Regions from separate parts of the Pectobacterium parmentieri genome, predicted to be linked through region 1. Evidence: predicted binding sites of a transcription regulator. Region 1 holds the regulator's gene; each other region holds the start of a gene.

Region 1 (3,205 bases):
CTGTACGACTGGGTGCTGGATAACATCACGATTCCTTGCCATCCACGCCAGTACGAATTCTCCCGCCTCAATCTCGAATACGCGATTATGTCCAAGCGTAAGCTGAACCAACTGGTTGTGGAAAATGTGGTTGAAGGATGGGATGACCCGCGTATGCCGACTATCTCAGGCCTGCGTCGTCGTGGCTATAGTGCGGCTTCCGTCCGTGAATTTTGTGTGCGCATCGGCGTAACGAAGCAGGACAATAACGTGGAAATGGCCGCGCTTGAATCCTGCATCCGTGACGATCTGAATGAGAATGCTCCGCGTGCGATGGCAGTGTTAGATCCAGTCAAAGTCGTGATCGAGAACCTGCCCGCTGAGCACGAAGAGTTTGTTGCGATGCCGAACCATCCTAATAAGCCGGAAATGGGCTCGCGTCAGGTGGCATTCAGCCGTGAAGTTTACATCGATCGCGCTGACTTCCGTGAAGAAGCTAACAAACAGTACAAACGTCTGGTGTTGGGTAAAGAAGTTCGTTTGCGTAATGCCTATGTGATCAAAGCTGATCGCATTGAAAAAGACGAGCAGGGCACCATCTCCACGATCTATTGTAGTTATGATGCGGAAACGCTGAGCAAAGATCCGGCTGACGGCCGTAAAGTGAAGGGGGTTATCCACTGGGTCTCCGCGGCGCATGGCGTGCCAGCAGAATTCCGTTTGTACGATCGTTTATTCAGTGTGGCAAATCCTGGCGCGGCGGATGACTTCCTGTCGACGATTAACCCAGACTCACTGAAAGTTACGCGAGGCTTTGTCGAAGCGAGTTTGGCGCAGGCGGAAATAGAGAAAGCGTATCAGTTTGAGCGCGAAGGCTATTTCTGTGCCGATCGCGTTTACTCCAGTACAGACCATCTGGTGTTTAACCGAACGGTCGGGCTGCGCGATACCTGGGTAGGTTAAGGGCATGAGTTAGAAAATAAAACCGCCTCGGCGGTTTTATTTTTTTATGTGGTCGATTTATCGTGTGGACTCATGCAGGGTTTCGTCTTCTCGACAATCCCCTTCACTGCAATGCCCATAGAGATACAAACTGTGGTTGGTCAATTTAATGCCGTGTCTTTCTGCGATCTCACGCTGACGTGCTTCGATAGATTCATCGCGGAATTCAATGACTTTGCCACAGTCGAGGCAAATTAAGTGATCGTGATGATGCTGCTGCGTCAATTCAAAGACGGATTTACCACCTTCGAAGTTATGACGGGTTACGATACCTGCATCATCAAACTGGTTGAGTACGCGATAGACGGTAGCAAGACCAATCTCTTCGCCCATATCAATCAGTCTCTTGTATAAATCTTCCGCACTGACGTGATGACAGACAGGATCCTGTAACACTTCCAGTATTTTCAGTCTTGGAAGAGTGACTTTCAAGCCGGCCTTCTTCAATGCGGTATTGTTGTCAGTCATGCGGGTTTAGTCCTGTAGCTTACTTATCAATGGAGGCTGCCTAGCCTATGACATCGGTCGGCTCAAAAAATGCAAACGCGTCTCAATTATAGAACCGCGCATACAAAATGAAAACAAGGGAATGTTAACAATATTGTCCCCACTCACACTACTGATATATAACGCAATCCGTTGTTGATGAATGAGGAAAAGGTAAAGCGCGTATAAAACCGATGGGATTATTGTACAGGTTTACTGATAGAAGTTAAAAAAATGTATCAATTATTATGAAAGGTTTTACCTATCGATACTATTTTGGCTCTGATAGGGATTATCAGAGCCAAAATGGCTTAACCAACCAGCTCTTTCAGATTCAGTTCATCGCCGATCTGTTTCACCCACGTCGTCACGCGCTCGCTGGTCAATTCAGGCTGGCGGTCTTCATCGATAGCCAAACCAATGAAGTGATTATCGTCGGCAAGTCCTTTAGACGCTTCAAAATAATAGCCTTCTGTTGGCCAGTGGCCGACAATCGTCGCGCCGCGAGGCTCAATGATGTCGCGAATAGTTCCCATGGCATCACAGAAGTATTCTGCATAGTCTTCCTGATCGCCACAGCCAAACAGAGCAACCAATTTTCCGGTGAAATCAACCTCTTCCAACGAAGGGAAGAAGTCATCCCAATCGCACTGAGCTTCACCGTAATACCAGGTTGGAATACCTAACAGCAGAATATCGAAACCTTCCAGGTCTTCTTTGCTGCTTTTGGCGATGTCATGAACATCAGCAACGCTGGTGCCTAACTGTTGTTGGATCGTTTTGGCGATGTTTTCCGTGTTGCCGGTATCACTGCCAAAGAATATTCCGATGAGTGCCATGAATTGAATAACCCCTTGATTCCTAATGGTATGGTGTAATGTTTCACCCACTTATCTGCTAATAATAACAGACACTCACATTAGGAGAAACTCGTATCGGTATAGAGGCGTAAATCAAGAGCATGCAAAATGCGGAGGGCGATAAAAGGAGCGAAGTGCATCTCTTCTGGCGCTAAATTATCCATGTCAATAGTATGGTTATATTGCCTTCCGAGATTAGACATGCATAGCCCAGTACCAGAAGGTTATTTATTTGCAACGACGTTTCATTTTTTATGAATGATGTTTTTATTTTGCATTTCCTTTCAGTTGTAATTAAAAGCAGACTTCTTTTTTTAAGAAATAAAAGTCACGGAACGGTACATCTCTATTTAGGGAGAATTAAAATACATACAAAAGATAATGTTTTTATTGAATTGAAGATTTGTAACATTTTTCGGGAATATTCCTAATCAAAGAAGATAAGAATTATAATCATTTGTAGCTGAAACGATGCAACCTTGAAGAGAAAGTCTTTAGCTTTTGATATTAAAGAATAAAATGAAAATGATGTTTAAATTGCTTTTCCGTCTGGCTGTGTATCCACGCCAACGCACAAGGGACGTAGGGTGGCAGTCGCTTTGCTTTCAACCCTCTGATTAAAAAACGTATATTTATAAAAATAGGCGAATTTATTCTCGGTGTGAAAAATTATATTAATAAATATAGCAAGAGTGCTAAATATTCTCTGTATTTAGCCGATGAACTAGCGTGGTTTTTGAGTTTTCGACTCGGTGAAATGTGAACGCTAGGGAGAAGTGGTCTGTTTTATTGTGTGAATTTTCTGATTCATATTGGTTGATTAGCGATAAAAATCTTTTTAACCATTTTCCTGATTTGGAGTGAGCTATGAGACTTAT
Region 2 (3,205 bases), 730 kb from region 1:
CATTAATCGCGTCTTGGTTCGGCTCGCTATGGATAATGTAGTGGGCAAGCGTTGCGGTGATATCAGTCTGATTGGTCATGAGCGGTCAGGTATCTTGGTAGAAAACACTAATTTACTGCGCGTTTTTGAATAGTGATTAATAACTAAACGGAATAATAAATTCCATTTAGTTATTAATGGGGGGAATCAGAAACGGTCTTTTAGCTGGCCAGGTGTAATGCCAAACGCACGGCGCAGCGCGGTGGCAAAATTGGCAGGGCTATTGTAGCCGGCGATGCTGGCGGCCTGCGCAATACCGATACCGTCTTTCTGCAAAGCTAGCATGGCGCGCTGCAAACGACAGTTACGCAGGTATTCAAAAACGCTCATATTGAACGCCTGACGAAAATGGCGCTGTAGCGTACTTTCACTCATGTTGACGCTTTTGGCTATTTCACTCATCGAAAGGTGGTCGGCGCTGCCGCTTTCCAGCATATCTCGAATCTGTTGAATACGATGGTAGCCGCGTAAGGTAACACCGCTGCTTTTCTCCTGCGCCAAGCTGGCAGTCAGTGAGGTAAACGCTTCGATAATCAAGCTCATGCACTGCATTTCCAGGTAAAGGCGCTGGAGCGGCGTTTGGCAAGGCTCAGCATCCAGCGTTTGTAAGGCTATTGCCTGCGCCTGCCGGGACGGTGTCCACAAGTGTGTCGCAAGGTGGGTTTGGGTGAAATCGTGGATGGCCTGCCAGTCACCGACGGTGTCCATCATATTGCCGTACAGCCATTCTCTGTCGAACGTCAGAGTAATGGTTCTCTCATATTCATCACGCTTGCCGATGCGGGTAAACATCGTCGGTTCCGTCAGCGAAATCAGCGAGGCTGGCTGGCTCTCTCCCAGATGCAGTTCCTGATGGGCAAATGAAATATGCGCATTGCCGCTCACTACGATGGCGAGCTTGATCGCGCCATCCAGCAGGTTTTGGGTTTTCATGTTGTGACGATTAATCACATCAGCGGTATGCAGGATCAGATGCGGATTGAGCTGCACGACGGTGAACGAACCGAATAACACGGCTGTGTTATCGATCAGCCGAGGGCCGATAAAACGGTAATGATTCGCGACCAGACTCGATTGCTGAACGATGTGATCTTTATAGATCGGCTTTGATGACTGAGTGAAGCTGCGCACGTGATTACCTACCTGATTAAACCCTTCGACCTGCGCCTTCCATTTTGATGCTTTGGCAAAACATTTTGCTGCTAGAGCAAACCCCGTCCTGAATGACAAATGTAACAATGACCGCGCCAAAATGGTAATGCAAATACTTCTCAATAGCATTTTTCGTTGAGGAGGTCACATTGCACGATTTCATATCTTACAGGGCAGGATGATTTTGATGAAACTACCACAATCGCGCCATTATTTGGCGACGCTCATTGGCGTTAGCTGCGGGATGACGTCGTTTTTGAATGCGGCGCAAGCCTCGACCGTTCCTTCAACAGAATCTGCCCCTCTGGTGCAGAATCAGACCGAAAGTAAAACGTCGGGCGATACGATGGTAGTCACGGCTGCAGAGCAAATCCGTCAGGCTCCCGGTGTATCGGTGATTACGGCTGAGGATATCAGCAAACGTCCACCTGCTAACGATCTGTCAGAACTGATTCGTACCATGCCGGGCGTTAATCTGTCCGGTAACTCAACCAGTGGCTCACGTGGCAATAACCGCCAGATCGATATCCGCGGCATGGGGCCAGAAAACACGCTGATTTTGGTGGATGGCAAACCTGTTTCGAGCCGTGCGGCTGTGCGTTACGGCTGGCGCGGCGAGCGTGACACCCGTGGTGACACCAACTGGGTGCCTGCGGACATGGTGGAGCGCATTGAAGTGCTGCGTGGCCCGGCTGCCGCGCGCTATGGTAACGGTGCTGCGGGCGGTGTGGTTAACATCATCACCAAACAGCCGACGCAAGAATGGCACGGTGCATGGAATAGCTACATGAGTTTCCCTGAAGATAAGGCTGATGGTGCCACTAAACGTACCAATTTTAACTTAATGGGAGGTCTAACCGACACGCTTAGCCTTCGCTTATATGGTAATTATAATAAAACACAGGCAGATGCTTGGAATATCAACGATGGGCATCAGATAACTCCGTTATCAACGGCGGTACCGGCTGGCCGTGAAGGCGTTCGTAACAAAGATATCAATGCATTGCTGCGTTGGACATTTATGCCGAAACAAACGTTGGAGTTTGAAACTGGTTTTAGCCGTCAGGGCAACATCTATGCGGGCGATACTGAGAATAACAATGGTAAAGCGGATACCCAGGCTCTTTACGGTCAGGAAACCAACCGTATGTATCGGCAGAAGTATGCGATAACTCACCGCGGCTATTGGGATAGTGGCATAAGTACGCTGTCTTATCTGCAATATGAAGCTACTCGTAATGCACGAATTTTCGAGCCTTTAGCGGGGGGCCCTGCAGGTCGTCCAACAGGAAACTATCAGTCGACCATTAAACTGGATGCTTATACGGCACACAGCGAAGTCAATGTTCCATTTGAGGCATGGTTTAGTCAAACCGCCACCATTGGCATGGAGTGGGTGGAACAAAAGATGCACGATCCGTCTTCAAATACACAACCTACCACTGAAGCTGGTAGTGTCGGCTCCATTGCTGATACTCATCGTAGCGAGAATATTTCTGCTCGTATCGCTTCTGTTTTTGCAGAAGATAATATCGAATTAACTGATAGCACTATGCTGACACCAGCACTGCGCCTAGATCATCATAATATCGTTGGTACCAACTGGAGTCCATCGCTGAACTTGTCGCAGCAGTTGGGAGACGATTTTACCCTGAAGATGGGGATTGCTCGTGCTTACAAAGCGCCGAACCTCTATCAACTTAACCCCAACTATCTGCTGTATAGCCGTGGCAATGGTTGTTATGGTGCAGGCGCCTGCTATCTGATGGGGAATAACAATCTTGATGCGGAAACCAGTGTCAACAAAGAGATTGGTATTGAGTTCAAGCGAGATGGGTACCAGGCGGGGGTTACTTATTTCCGCAATGATTACCGTAATAAAATTGAGTCGGGTATCCACAAAATCGGCAACGCGGTAGGAGGAAGTAATAAAGATTATCGCAATGCGAATGTCTATCAGTGGGAAAATGTGCCTAAAGCGTTGGTAGAGGGGCTGGAAGGGTCGTTGGCTATT
Region 3 (3,205 bases), 600 kb from region 1:
AACGGTGAATTCGGGCGTTCATTTGACGGCACTGCTCCAATCTATCTGAAAGCGGATGCAGGGTTGCGCTTCAAGCTGACCGACTGGTCTTCTATGACCATGAAAGTGTCACGTACCCGTATCGAAAGTAATCAGGGGAATGTTGACGACACGCTGTACACCATGGGTGTTGGTGTCGGCTGGTAATACCATCGTTTCACTGCGTCTCAAGGTGAACGGCGATCTCGCTGTTCACCTCAAATCTTACGCTCGCCGCGTCGTTATTGTCCGCCCCCTGCTGCCGCAGGACAGGACTGTTGCAGGGTACGCACCCGCTGTGCCAATTCGCTCACGCTTTCATCTTCCGTTCCGTGATTCTTCAGCTCTTGCTCTAGCGCAAACAGATATTGCGCATTGGTGCCGAGTGGACCGCTTGCACGGGCAATCAGCGGTGCAACACTCTGAATACAGATGTCATTTTCGTTCAGGGGATGTTCCGGCTCAGACACAAATACCAGCGCCGTCAGCGGTGCACCGTTCTTACGCTGTAGCTCGCACCAGAGCGGACGATAGCAGCCCGTCAGCATTTCTCGCTTCCACAGCAGCTCCAAATCCTCACGCAATGACGTTTCCGGTAGGCGGAAAGCCAGCCCCGTCGTTTGGCCACCGGGTTGCAACGCCAGCATCCGCCCCGGTTGTGCTGTCGTGCCGCGACCAATAGTGAGGCGCAGACAAAAAGCGCGCTGCCACCCCGCCAACGTTGCCAGGCAGATTTCTTCGGCGTCAAAAACCGGATTCCACATAAGCGAACCGTAGCCAAATACCCAGACAGGACAGCTATTGGGCCGAAGCGCCAGCGTCTTATCCAGCGAATCAGCCCGCTGCTGCGGCGTGAGCAGTAAGGTTTCTTCAATACACCCAAAAGACGTTCTACAATCTGCTTTCTGCAAAAAATCGCGTGTTAGCACTACTTACCACCCCCAGCCCTACTCTTTTTCTGCTTGTCAGATCGGCTCTCGCCCTACGTTTAAAAACCTAACTGCTTCATCTGCTTAATTTTACAACACCATAGAACTTAAGGTTATTCATTTATGGCTTCGCGATCAACGTTGATACGGGTCACAAAACCTGAAAAATTTCGTGATAATGTTTCATTCACGCGGTATTCCGCTTTTATATCAACTTAATCGGCAACGCGGCGTCAGACTTGACGTCTTCCTGATATAAACGTCATTTTTGTGATAACAGAAGCCTACCTTAGGCCCTTCGCTTAATGAGAAAGCCCCAACAACGTATTTATTTCGATGAAAATGACAACGGCCAGACACAAAATGATAATAATTATCATCTCGTGTTGTTATCATTTCTCATACTGGAATTGACTACCACGGAGACATTAAATGGCAACGCCGCGTCAGCCTGTTTTAGTTCAGGTTAAACAGATTCACGATATTTCCCCACATTTACGCTGTATTACGTTTCATCATGACGCGTTGCGCGATTACCCAGCCGAGCGATATGGTGCGCATCTCAAACTGTTTCTGCCTCAGACTGGACAACAAAAGCCTGCTCTGCCCACCATCGGCGAACGCGGCCCGATCTGGCCGGAAGGCGAAGCACGCCCTATCGTTCGTACCTATAGCGTCAGGGCGTTGCGTCCAGAAGATGCGGAGCTGGATATGGTCTTCGCGCTGCATGACCACGTTGGCCCTGCCGTCAATTTTGCTCGTCAGGCCAAGCCTGGTGACTGGGTGGGTATTTCACAGCCCGGTGGCCCACTCCCGATGCTGCCTCCAGCCGCCGCGTATTATCTGGCAGCCGACCCATCCTCGCTCCCCGCGCTCATCGCGTTGCTGGAACATCTGCCCGATAACGCCCAAGGACATGCGGTGATCCGTGTCGATAGCGAGGCTGACAAGCTCAATATCGCGAAACCATCACAGCTTCAACTGCATTGGATCGTCGGCGGAACAGAAATGACCGACGCGCTGGTCCACCATTTTCAGGCACTCCCGGTGACTGAAAATGCGTTTTACTGGTTAGCCGGTGAGGATCGTATCGTGGTTCAGCTTCGTCGCCATGTGCGTCGAGAACGCGGGTGTGAACGAAATCAGATGTATGCAGTACCTTATTGGCGAGAAGGGTTAAATGAAGAGGATTATCATCATAAACGCCACGATATCATGGACAATCCTGATGAATAACCATAAAAAATACATTTGATATTATCATCATAGGGAGAAGATATATGAATTCTCCCTTTTCATTTAAATTTATGCTCAAAGCGTAAAAATCCGTAAAACTTCCCGCACCAATACGACAATCTGTTATCATATTGTTCGTTTTATTACGTTATAACTACTTTCTAGTAACCTTTTGCGGTTTATTATTGTGTTACGGCCATGAACAAATGGTTTTATATCCTTAATAAATTGCTTTATGCCCTGAGTCATTCGAGTGTCAGTGCGCTAACTTGAAGTATTACGGGGTTATTTTGCCATATCATTCCTCTGGATAAGGAGAACACCCACAATGAAGTCTCATGCTGAGGTGGTCAAAACTCGCCATCATGAATACTCACTCATTTTTCCTGTTATTGCTCTGGCCGTACTCTACATGTGGGGCAATTCACAAGATTTTATTGCCATTCTCGGTATTAATGCCCTCGCGCTAGCCGGTATTCTTTTCAGTGCATTTAGCGTGGTACGTCATGCTGACGTGCTCGCACATCGCTTGGGCGAACCCTACGGTTCACTTATCCTTAGCCTGTCCGTCGTGATCCTCGAAGTCAGCCTGATTTCGGCGCTGATGGCCACCGGTGACGCGGGCCCGGACCTGATGCGTGACACGCTCTATTCTATCATCGTGATCGTCACTGGCGGTCTGGTGGGCTTTGCCCTCTTGCTCGGTGGCCGTAAGTTCGCTACGCAGTATGTTAACCTCAGCGGTATCAAGCAGTATCTGATGGCGATCTTCCCATTGGCCGTGATTGTGCTGGTTTTCCCCAGCGCCTTGCCTGACGGAAATTTCAGTGTAACGCAGTCGCTGATTGTTGCCGCTATCTCTGCGGCAATGTACGGCGTGTTTCTGTTGATTCAGACGCGCACGCACCAAAGCCTGTTTGTCTACGAGCATGAAGACGAAGGTGACGGCGACGATCCGCATCACGGTAAACCGTCTGCACACAGTTCACTGTGGCACACCGGTTGGCTTCTGGTTCATCTGA
Region 4 (3,205 bases), 2.3 Mb from region 1:
ATGCGGAAGGCTGATATTCGCTGGTTGAAGCAGGTAGTTGCAGCCAGTCAGACAGGCTGTGCCCCAGCGGGCTGTCGCCAAGCATCACCACCGTTTGCAGGCCAGGAACCTGCGTTTGTAGCCGATCCAGAAATTCACCGTTGCCAAACAGTGGATGTTCGGCCGATGCGATCAGCAAACGCGGTTCGATCTGCGTGGCATACGACAGCAGTTCCAGTTTGTTATGGCTGAACAACGCGTTAACTGGCGCGACGCCCATTTTCAGCAACGCAAAAAAGGTCAGATAAAATTCGCCGACGTTCGGCAGTTGTACCAGCGCAGTGTCACCACAGCGTAGGCCGCTTTCCGTCAGGCGCGATGCCAGCGCGGAAGACTGTTGGTCCAGCTCTCGATAGCTCCACTGACGTTCGCCACAAACGACGGCAACCGCATCCGGCTGTGTCGTCAGATGGCGTTCCCAGGCATCCGTTAACGGCAAGCCAACCCAGTACCCCTTGTCGCGATAACGCTGTGCCAGTTCCTCTGGCCAGGGCGTAAATTCAATGCTCATAATCCATCCACACCGGAGTTAAGCCCAAACGCATTCAGCATCGTATTTAATTTGGCGGCGGTTTCGGCCCATTCATCTTCAGGGACGGATGCCTCAACAATGCCCGCTCCCGCAAACAGGCGGACTTTATTGTGTTTGATGGTACCGCAACGAATGGCTACCGCCCATTCGCCATCGCCGTTGGCATCACACCAGCCAACAATGCCGCTGAATACGCCACGATCGTGCGGTTCCAGTTCGGCGATCAACTGACGCGCTTCCTGCGTGGGGAAGCCACACAGTGCAGGGGTCGGATGTAGCTGACAGGCGACCTGAAGTGCTGTCATATCCGGGTTCGCCAGTTCACCGCGGATCGCCGTGGACAGGTGCCACATGGAGGCAGTGCTCATCAGCGAGGGAGCCGATGGAATGGTTAACGACGCGCACAACGGCGTCAGGCGTTGGCGAATGTCGTCCACCACCAGCTTATGCTCGTGCTTATCTTTGCCAGAATTCAGCAAACTCTGGCTGTTCAGATAGTCCAGATGTTCATCGTTCATCCGTCGAGCCGAACCCGCCAGTGGATTAGAGACAATCACATTTCCCTGCTTACGCAGCAGCAACTCTGGGCTGGCACCCAGTAATACGGCCCCATCTGGCAGCGGCAGCGAAAAGTGATATCCACCCGAATTCTGTACCATCAGGTTGTTGAGGATCGTCTGCGCCTTAACGGGCCTTATCAGCTCAATGTCCAGAATACGCGACAGCACCGCTTTGCTCAGTTCTCCACGACGGAAGCGCTCAACGGCTTGTGCAACAATGGACTTGAACTGCCGTTCGTCTGGAACGCTGTTTAGCGTTAATGCGGTGGGTGATGCTGTCCTGTGCTTCCGGGCACGGCTGACAAGTTCAGATTTCGTCGTAACGGTATAATTATCAGGGATATAGAGACAAGATGGCTGCGTGGTATCAAAGGGGATCGCCCCCACCACAATAGGCAGCGTCTGCCCTGCCTGACGCGCCCGCTGAAATGCCTGCGCGATTGCAGGGCTAAGCCTGTCATCATGCGAGTCAGGAACACAAACAGGGGACGAAATACGTTCAAATAAGCCGGAAGTAGAAAGGCTTCGGTGTTCCGATGCATATAAAAAAGCAGTCTGTTCCGAATAGGTTAGCCCGCTAAATGTTTCAGTTTCTGTAATCAGTGTATCCACAAGGTAACTCCTGAGCTCGCAAGTTAAATACCAATGATTATTAAAATCATTACCATTTATATTAAGCGCAGTTAAGTTACAATGAAGTCACACGTTTGGTCAATCCTCCCATAGACAGGTTATTGCCTCTATCTGAGTAGGGGTTATATTGATGTTAATCAATTTTATTGTTCATCTTTCATAACTGTTAATGATTAACAATAGGAATGTATTGATTATAAAACCCACATCACAAATGATAATGGAAACAATTATCATTCATTGTCAATGAAATTAAGCTGCGTTAAACTGCGCCAATATTTTACTAACTGTGTCTAAATGTGAGCCTGTCATGGATGAAAGCATGTATCGCCAGCACACTCGTTCCGTTGTGCATCTGGCGTTACTCATCAACATGCTTTCCCTCGGTAGCCTGGTGATGTTGGTAGACCTCAGCTTCATCAGTGTACTGTCCATGGATGCCAAGAACATCGGCTACATTAGCGGCGGTTCAACGTTTGCCTCAGCCATCGTCGGCTTCCTCACTGCGCCTTATCTGGACAGATTTAACCGTAAACATGCCCTGCTCGTCTTACTGATGTCGTGCTTTGGCCTGACAGTTACCTGCATGTTTGCCACTAACCAAACCCACCTTTTACTGCTGCTTATTCTGGCGGCGATGCTGCTGACCATACGCTTGATTCCACAGTTATCTGAACGCAGCCGAAAAATAGCAGCGCGCCAGTGGCGTCGAGTAGCGCAACCAACGCACATGCAACTTGAAGTATGACGGGTATACAAGGCAATAAACCGATCGACTCACGCAACGAGTGGGTCGGCAATACAGCAACACCGTGTGTTACTTACGGGGATATTTTTTTCTACTCTTTGACAGGGATCTTTGACATGCAGCTAAAACCAGAAAGTCGTGTTTCACATCATCATTTCCCACACAGCAAGGTGTATCACGCCCTGCTGGTGACCGGGTTACTGGCACTGCCTGCACTCGCACAGGCAGAAAACGCGGCAGATGAAAAAATCGTTGTGACCGCAACACAGACGAAGCACACCACGCTGAGCGCCCCCGCCAGCGTCTCTGTTATCACCCGCACCGAGCTGGAAAAGATGTCGGTGAATAACGTTTCCGACGCGGTGAAAAAGCTGCCGGGCATTAACATCAATCCGTCATCTACCTATGGCCGTAACGAAATTAAGATCCGCGGTATGCGGGCTGATTACACGCTGCTGCTGGTGAATGGTCGTCGTATCAACTCCCAAGAATCACTCGCGACCGATATGGGGAATGATTTCGATCTTAGCTCCATTCCGATGTCGGCGATTGAACGTATCGAAGTGATTCGCGGTCCGATGTCTTCGCTGTACGGTGCCGACGCACTAGGCGGTGTGGTAAACGTAATACTGCGCCAGCCGGGTGAGAACGTTGCCGGTGAGATCGGCTATAACTTTCAGGCACCAACCGAAG

What was found. Region 1 encodes Fur, which represses iron uptake genes when iron is present. Its sites were predicted from a motif close to ATAATAATGAGAACNACTATCAA; they were not measured.
Region 2: A8F97_RS22795 (TonB-dependent siderophore receptor) is a predicted target of Fur. The motif match lies at 1,298-1,320, and genes of this name have one in related genera.
Region 3: A8F97_RS05795 (siderophore-interacting protein) is a predicted target of Fur. The motif match lies at 1,305-1,327, and genes of this name have one in related genera.
Region 4: A8F97_RS15590 (isochorismate synthase) is a predicted target of Fur. The motif match lies at 1,979-2,001, and genes of this name have one in related genera.

What each region holds. Positions count from the first base shown of each region.
Region 1 is NZ_CP015749.1:710,433-713,637, forward strand. Features, by position in the region: gene glnS (glutamine--tRNA ligase) at 1-942, shown strand, start outside; gene fur (ferric iron uptake transcriptional regulator) at 1,000-1,449, opposite strand; gene fldA (flavodoxin FldA) at 1,779-2,306, opposite strand; gene A8F97_RS03065 (methyl-accepting chemotaxis protein) at 3,195-3,205, shown strand, end outside.
Region 2 is NZ_CP015749.1:5,013,531-5,016,735, forward strand. Features, by position in the region: gene A8F97_RS22785 (MmgE/PrpD family protein) at 1-79, opposite strand, end outside; gene A8F97_RS22790 (helix-turn-helix transcriptional regulator) at 187-1,170, opposite strand; gene A8F97_RS22795 (TonB-dependent siderophore receptor) at 1,379-3,205, shown strand, end outside.
Region 3 is NZ_CP015749.1:1,309,917-1,313,121, reverse strand. Features, by position in the region: gene A8F97_RS05805 (DUF481 domain-containing protein) at 1-186, shown strand, start outside; gene A8F97_RS05800 (gamma-glutamylcyclotransferase) at 261-947, opposite strand; gene A8F97_RS05795 (siderophore-interacting protein) at 1,380-2,183, shown strand; gene chaA (sodium-potassium/proton antiporter ChaA) at 2,512-3,205, shown strand, end outside.
Region 4 is NZ_CP015749.1:3,447,660-3,450,864, forward strand. Features, by position in the region: gene A8F97_RS15585 ((2,3-dihydroxybenzoyl)adenylate synthase) at 1-550, opposite strand, end outside; gene A8F97_RS15590 (isochorismate synthase) at 547-1,743, opposite strand; gene A8F97_RS15595 (MFS transporter) at 2,075-2,512, shown strand; gene A8F97_RS15600 (TonB-dependent receptor domain-containing protein) at 2,629-3,205, shown strand, end outside.